DNA from 2 places in the Colwellia sp. SU-HH01172 genome. Region 2 is predicted to be linked to the other one. Evidence: predicted binding sites of a transcription regulator. Region 2 holds the regulator's gene; the other holds the start of a gene.
What was found. The regulator FliA, encoded in region 2, starts transcription of late flagellar genes. The targets are predictions, from matches to a motif close to CTAAAGNTNNNNNNNNNNNNGCCGATA.

Region 1 (3,504 bases), 130 kb from region 2:
TCTTCGAAGAAGGTGCTGGGTACCACCATGCCTTTGAGGTGTTCTTCGGCGCGACTGGCTAATTCTTTGATCGGCGGAATATTTTTAAGTATGCGCTTACTACCTTCACGAATACCGGTATAAAGGCTTCCCGAAAGCATTTTTGCTAAATGGTTGTTTAACGCACCAACGTTTTCTGAAATTGACATTTCGTTATCATTTAAAATGACTAACATGTCTTTATTAATATCACCGGCATGATTTAACGCTTCAAATGCCATTCCTGCGGTCATGGCACCGTCACCAATAACAGCAACGACTTTACGGTTTTTCGCTTCTTTCTCTGCGGCAACAGCCATACCTAGTGCAGCAGAAATAGAGGTGCTTGAATGACCAACGCTTAATACGTCGTATTCACTTTCTTCTCGCCATGGAAATGGATGAAGGCCGTCTTTTTGACGTATGGTGTGTAACTGATCACGCCTGCCGGTTAATATTTTGTGTGGGTATGCTTGATGACCAACATCCCAAATTAAGTGATCAAATGGTGTGTTATAGACGTAGTGCAGAGCGACGGTTAATTCGATGGTGCCTAAACCTGAGGCAAAGTGGCCACTACTTTTACTTACCGAATTTAATAAGTAACGTCTTAATTCTTCACTGGTTTGTGCTAATTGCTTTTGATCTAATTTACGTAAGTCATCAGGGGTATTGATGTTGGCCAGTAAAGGATATTCAGTCAGGTTTATAGTCATATTATTCTATTTAATTTAAATATTAATGTTTGCGATTGATTATGAAAGTCGCAAAATCGGATAAATTCTGTGTATTGTAGGGCAAAGTGGCTAAAGCTTGAAGCGCTTGTTGATATAAGTTGTCAGCTTTTTCTTGTGCACCTTGCAAACCGAGCAATGCTGGGTAAGTACTTTTTTCCGCCGCTAGGTCCGACCCAGCCGGCTTGCCAAGCTCTTCTTCGGTTGAGGTGATGTCGATAATATCATCACGCACTTGGTACGCTAAGCCCACTAGTTTTGCATAGCGAGATAGTTGCTCTTTATCCTTTTTCGTTGCCTCAGTACTGCATTCGGCAGCCATCATTACCGACGCTTCTAATAATGCCCCGGTTTTTAAAGAATGCAATGTTTCTAATGCATCAAGCGAAATCGCTTTGCCTGTTGCCGCTAAATCTAATGCTTGACCACCACACATTCCTTGATAGCCGCTGGCGTTAACCAAATGGCGAAGTAACTCAATGCGTTTGGGGGCGACTTCCTCTGAGAATTCATGATTGGCAATAATATCAAAAGCTAAGGTTTGCAGGCTATCACCGGCCAGAATAGCAGTCGCTTCATCAAAGGCTTTGTGGCAAGTGGGCTGTCCTCGACGTAAATCATCATCGTCCATTGCCGGTAGATCATCATGCAATAATGAGTAGGCGTGAATGCACTCTAATGCCGCGGCAACGCCATCGATGTCACTTTGTTTAGCATTTAGTGATTCGCCGGTAATATAGGCAAGATAGGGACGCATGCGTTTGCCGCCAATGAGTAAGCCATAGCGCATGGCGGCATGCAGTTTTTCATCATTAATAGGTAAACTTTCAAGTTTATCAATTAAGTAATTGTCAATGCGCGTTTGCACAACGGCAATATCTGTTAGTTTAGTCACTATTATTATTCTCGTCAGTGATAAACGTTGCTAACTGAGCTTTGCCATTTTTTTCCAATAGTATATTGATTTGTTGTTCAGCGCCTTGTAGCTTTTCTTGGTTGTGCTGGCTTAAATGTAAACCACGTTCGAATAAACTCATTGAGTCTTCAAGGTTAAGGTCACCTTGTTCTAAATTTTGCACTATGGTTTCCAATTCAGCTAAGGATTCTTCGAAGCTTAAATTCTCTATTTTTTTTCTTGCCATGGACTTTTTTTAGCCTGATATGAACTCTAGGCGCAAACTTACCTTAGCTGGGGCGCTGGGTCAATTAATGATGAATTAAAGCCAGATAGTAAAATATTGCTAACTGCTTCTTAAGTTATTGACAATATGGGCGATAATACAGGTATAAGTAAAAATATAAGTATTCGCCTAACACCTATTCATCAGGTATTATCAACTTAGCGAGTATATCTAGAGAATTTATCGGAGGCATTTGTGGATTTAGCAACGCTATTGGGAATGGTTGGAGCTATTGGCTTTATTGTAATGGCAATGGTGTTAGGTGGCGACATCAATATGTTCGTCGATACCCAATCGATACTGATTGTTTTTTGTGGTTCAATCTTCGTGGTGCTTTCTAATTATAATATGGGGCAGTTTTTCACTATCGGAAAAATTGCCGGAAAAGCGTTTTTATTCAAAATTGAACAACCTGATGAGCTGATTGAAAAATCAGTTGAAATGGCTGACGCAGCACGTAAAGGTGGCTTTCTTGCGTTAGAAGAAGCCGAAATCTCCAATGCCTTTATGCAAAAAGGCGTCGACATGCTGGTTGATGGTCATGATGCCGATGTTGTGCGTGGTACCTTACAAAAAGATATTACCTTAACCAGTGAACGTCATGAAACTGGCATTGGTATGATGATGGGACTCGCCGATGTTGCGCCAGCAATGGGTATGATAGGTACCTTGATTGGTCTAGTTGCCATGCTGTCAAACATGGATGATCCGAAAGCGATTGGCCCAGCAATGGCGGTGGCACTTTTAACAACTTTATATGGTGCATTTTTAGCTAACGTTATTGCCATACCTATCGCCAATAAACTTAAGCTGCGTTTGAATGAAGAGAAAATGAATCAACAGCTTATTCTTGATGCCGTATTAGGGATTCAAGATGGTCAAAACCCTCGTGTTATTGAAGGCTTGTTGAAAAACTATCTTGCGGAAAGTAAGCGTACCATTAGTACCACCGAAGAGTAGCGGGAGTAAATTATGGAAGAAGAATGTAAATGTCCCCCCCCAGGGCTACCCGCATGGATGGGGACATTCGCTGATCTCATGTCATTATTGATGTGTTTCTTTGTCTTACTTTTGTCATTCTCGGAAATGGATGTCTTAAAGTTTAAGCAAATTGCCGGTTCGATGAAGTTTGCTTTTGGTGTGCAAAATAAAATTGAAGTAAAGGACATTCCTAAAGGTACCAGTATTATCGCTCAGGAGTTTCGCCCGGGTAAACCTGAGCCGACACCGATTGAAGTGATCCAGCAGCAAACCATGGAAATGACTCAGCAAATGCTGGAATTCCAAGCGGGTGATGAAACCTCTGCTGGTGGTCGACAAGAACAACGTGGCACGGAGCGCGGTGGTCAATCACAAAGTACCGCTGATGAAATGTCGGCGCAAGCGATGCAAAAAGCTAAAGAAGAGTTGGAGCAAGCGTCACAAGAGCAGGTAAATGAGTTAGTTAAGAAAATTGCAGAACAACTTGAACAACAAATTCAAGACGGTGCTATTGAGCTGGAATCCTTAGGCCAACAAGTGATTATTCGCATTCGTGAGAATGGTTCATTTCCATCGGGTTCGGCATTTTT
Region 2 (3,504 bases):
ATTATTGGTTGCCAAGTTAAACTTGCCAAAGATGGTAATGAACTGGATAGCTTATTACAGCAATTTTCGCAGAAAAAGTTGATCTTGATCGATACTGCGGGAATGGGGCAAAGAGATATGCGTTTAAGCGAGCATTTAACTACCTTAATCGCTAATGCTCGTGTTAGAATTCGTAACTACTTAGTTTTATCTGCAAATACTCAACCGCGAGTAATGCAAGAAAATGTTGAGCGTTTTAAACGTATACCGTTAGCAGGCTGTATTTATACTAAACTCGATGAAAGCCTTAGTGTTGGTGAAATTATCTCAACCTCATTGCAAAACGGCTTAGCTGTTGGCTATCTTACTGATGGACAAAGAGTTCCAGAAGATATTAAAGTTGCAAATGCTGAAAAATTAGTTACGCTTGCAGATAGAATGGCAATGAAAACTCAACCTGCTTCAACTGCTTCATGGCGAACACCGGTAGCAGCAGTCACAGTATAGCGGTCTTGACAGACGGCGAAGTTATATAGAGAAGTTACATAGATGATAGATCAAGCGAGTGGCTTAAGAAAAATGCAAGATTCCCAACAAATAAAAGTCATAGCCGTTTCTGGTGGTAAAGGTGGTGTTGGTAAAACCAACGTGTCACTAAATACCTCGATCTCTTTAGCAAAATTAGGTAAACGAGTATTAGTGCTCGACGCTGATTTAGGTCTTGCTAATGTTGATGTGATGTTAGGCTTACGTGTACAACGCAACTTATCACATGTTTTATCGGGTGAATGTGAACTCGACGACATTATTATTAAAGGCCCTGGCGGGATAAATATTATTCCGGCAACCTCAGGCACGCAATCTATGGTTGATCTAACGCCATCAGAACATGCTGGTCTTATTCGTGCCTTTAGTGATATGCATGCCAAATTTGATATCCTTATCGTTGATACCGCTGCTGGCATTTCCGACATGGTGTTAAGCTTCTGTCGCGCCTCACAAGACGTCTTGTTAGTGGTGTGTGATGAACCAACCTCAATTACTGATTGTTATGCTTTAATGAAATTATTAAGCCGTGATCACGGTTTGTTTAAGTTTAAAGTAGTTGCCAACATGGTACGTAGTCCAAAAGAAGGTCAGCAGTTATTTGCCAAGCTTTCAAAAGTTACCGATAGGTTTTTAGATGTAGCACTTGAACTTGTCGCTGTTATCCCCTTTGATGAAAATATTCGTAAATCTGTACGCAAACAACAGGCAATTGTTGAAGCATTTCCTGACTCACCTGCTTCAATCGGCTTTAAATCTCTTGCCAAAAATTTGATAAGTTGGCCGGTTCCTCAACAGCCTTCGGGACATTTAGAGTTCTTTATCGAGCAATTATTAGAACATTAACCAGGAAAGCGAGTGCGTTAGAGTGGTAAAATTACATGCTTATAGTGTTGATAAATCTGCTTTGTTGGAACAGCATACTGTTTTAGTAAAGCGCATTGCCTACCATTTACTTGCCCGTTTACCCGCCAGTGTTATTGTTGATGACCTTATACAATCTGGCATGATTGGACTGCTTGAAGCTTCAAATAATTTTGATAATAGCAAAGGCGCTAGTTTTGAAACCTTTGCTGGTATTCGAATTCGTGGTGCTATGCTAGACGAAATTCGCCGTGGTGACTGGGTACCGCGCTCGGTTCATAAAAATAGCCGCATGATCAGCGAAGCCATTAAAAACTTAGAAGCAGAATATGGTCGTGATGTTACAGATGCTGAAGTGTCTGAAAAACTTGAAATTTCACTAAATGAATACCATCATATGCTTAATGAAGTAAGTTCAGGTAAAATATTAGGCATTGAAGATTTAGGTGTAAGTGAAGACGCTCTTGATATGGCTGATAGTCACTGTCAAGATGATCCATACGCCAGTATTGAACATAGTGTTTTTAAAAAGTCTTTAGCTGAATGTATTTCTACTTTACCCGAGCGAGAAGCTTTAGTACTGTCACTATATTATGATGAAGAATTAAACCTTAGGGAAATAGGTCAAGTACTTGATGTAAGTGAGTCAAGAGTTAGCCAAATACATAGCCAGGCGATGCATAGATTAAAAGCTCGTATGCAATCATGGCAAAGTTAAGTAGAATAGACGTATTGTTAGAATTTTTAAATGTTCTCACCGGAGGGTGCCTTGGATAAAAATATGAAAGTACTTGTTGTTGACGATTTTTCAACGATGAGACGAATAATCAAAAATTTGTTACGTGACTTAGGTTTCACTAATATTTCAGAAGCTGATGACGGTAGTACTGCCTTACCTATGTTAAAGGAAGGTGACTACGAATTTGTTGTTACTGACTGGAACATGCCGGGTATGCAAGGGATTGATTTACTTAAAGCAATAAGAGCAGATGCGAAATTGTCTCATATTCCGGTATTAATGGTGACGGCGGAAGCGAAGAAAGAACAAATAGTAATGGCGGCACAAGCCGGCGTTAATGGTTACATTGTTAAACCGTTTACGGCAGCAACCTTAAATACCAAGCTTGATAAAATTTTTGAACGTCTTGGTTAATCATTAATATTTGCTACGCAAGGGCGTCACATGACTGTTAATACGAGTGTCAATGTTTCATTGGAACAAGCTAAGTTATTGGTTGAATATTTAGAATCTGACCAACAAGATAAAGCTAATGAACTTATCGCAGAAATTCAAAATCCGATTAATTCTGAATTGTTTGCTGAAATCGGCAAACTTACGCGTCAGTTACATGATTCCTTGAATAACTTTCAAGTGGATACCCGCTTGAACGATCTTGCAACGGCTGATATTCCTGATGCCAAAGAAAGGCTGAATTTTGTGATTAGTCGCACTGAAGAAGCGGCAAATAAAACCATGGACGCTGTAGAGTCTATTTTTCCTGTTGTTGATACTATTCAACAGCAAATTAGTACGGTAAATCCGTTATGGCAAAAACTTATGCATAACGACCTTGATGTTGGCGAATTTAAAGCCTTATGTCGAGATATCGATATCTTACTAAAGACCACCGAAAAAGAGACGGGTCATATGCACAGCTTAATGACTGACGTTTTAATGGCGCAAGATTTCCAAGATCTTACTGGCCAAGTTATCCGTAAAGTTATTGATTTAGTCCATGAAGTTGAAGAAAGCTTGATTAATATGTTAACAGCTTTTGGTATTTCCTCTGAAGAAGCAAAAACTGCTCATTTGCCGAAAGTCGGCGAAAATTTAGTTGAAGGCCCAATTGTTAATACTGAAAATCGTACCGATGTTGTCTCGGATCAAGATGACGTTGATGACTTATTATCAAGTTTAGGTTTTTAATAGGAGTTACTGGATGTCATTTGAACAAGATGAAGAAATTCTTCAGGATTTTTTAATCGAAGCTGGAGAAATACTTGAGAGCTTGTCGGAACAATTAGTTGAACTTGAAAATGATCCTGATAATGCCGATTTATTAAATGCTATTTTTAGAGGTTTTCATACCGTTAAAGGCGGTGCCGGTTTTCTGT

Region 1: pomA (flagellar motor protein PomA) is a predicted target of FliA. The motif match lies at 2,004-2,030, and genes of this name have one in related genera.

Annotation. Positions count from the first base shown of each region.
Region 1 covers NZ_BAAJMB010000001.1:787,423-790,926, reverse strand. Annotated here, with positions in the region: gene dxs (1-deoxy-D-xylulose-5-phosphate synthase) at 1-734, opposite strand, end outside; gene ispA ((2E,6E)-farnesyl diphosphate synthase) at 757-1,647, opposite strand; gene xseB (exodeoxyribonuclease VII small subunit) at 1,640-1,894, opposite strand; gene pomA (flagellar motor protein PomA) at 2,129-2,893, shown strand; gene AC27JP_RS03525 (flagellar motor protein MotB) at 2,903-3,504, shown strand, end outside.
Region 2 covers NZ_BAAJMB010000001.1:656,255-659,758, reverse strand. Annotated here, with positions in the region: gene flhF (flagellar biosynthesis GTPase FlhF) at 1-486, shown strand, start outside; gene AC27JP_RS02935 (MinD/ParA family protein) at 529-1,371, shown strand; gene AC27JP_RS02930 (RNA polymerase sigma factor FliA) at 1,394-2,107, shown strand; gene cheY (chemotaxis response regulator CheY) at 2,159-2,542, shown strand; gene AC27JP_RS02920 (protein phosphatase CheZ) at 2,573-3,316, shown strand; gene AC27JP_RS02915 (chemotaxis protein CheA) at 3,330-3,504, shown strand, end outside.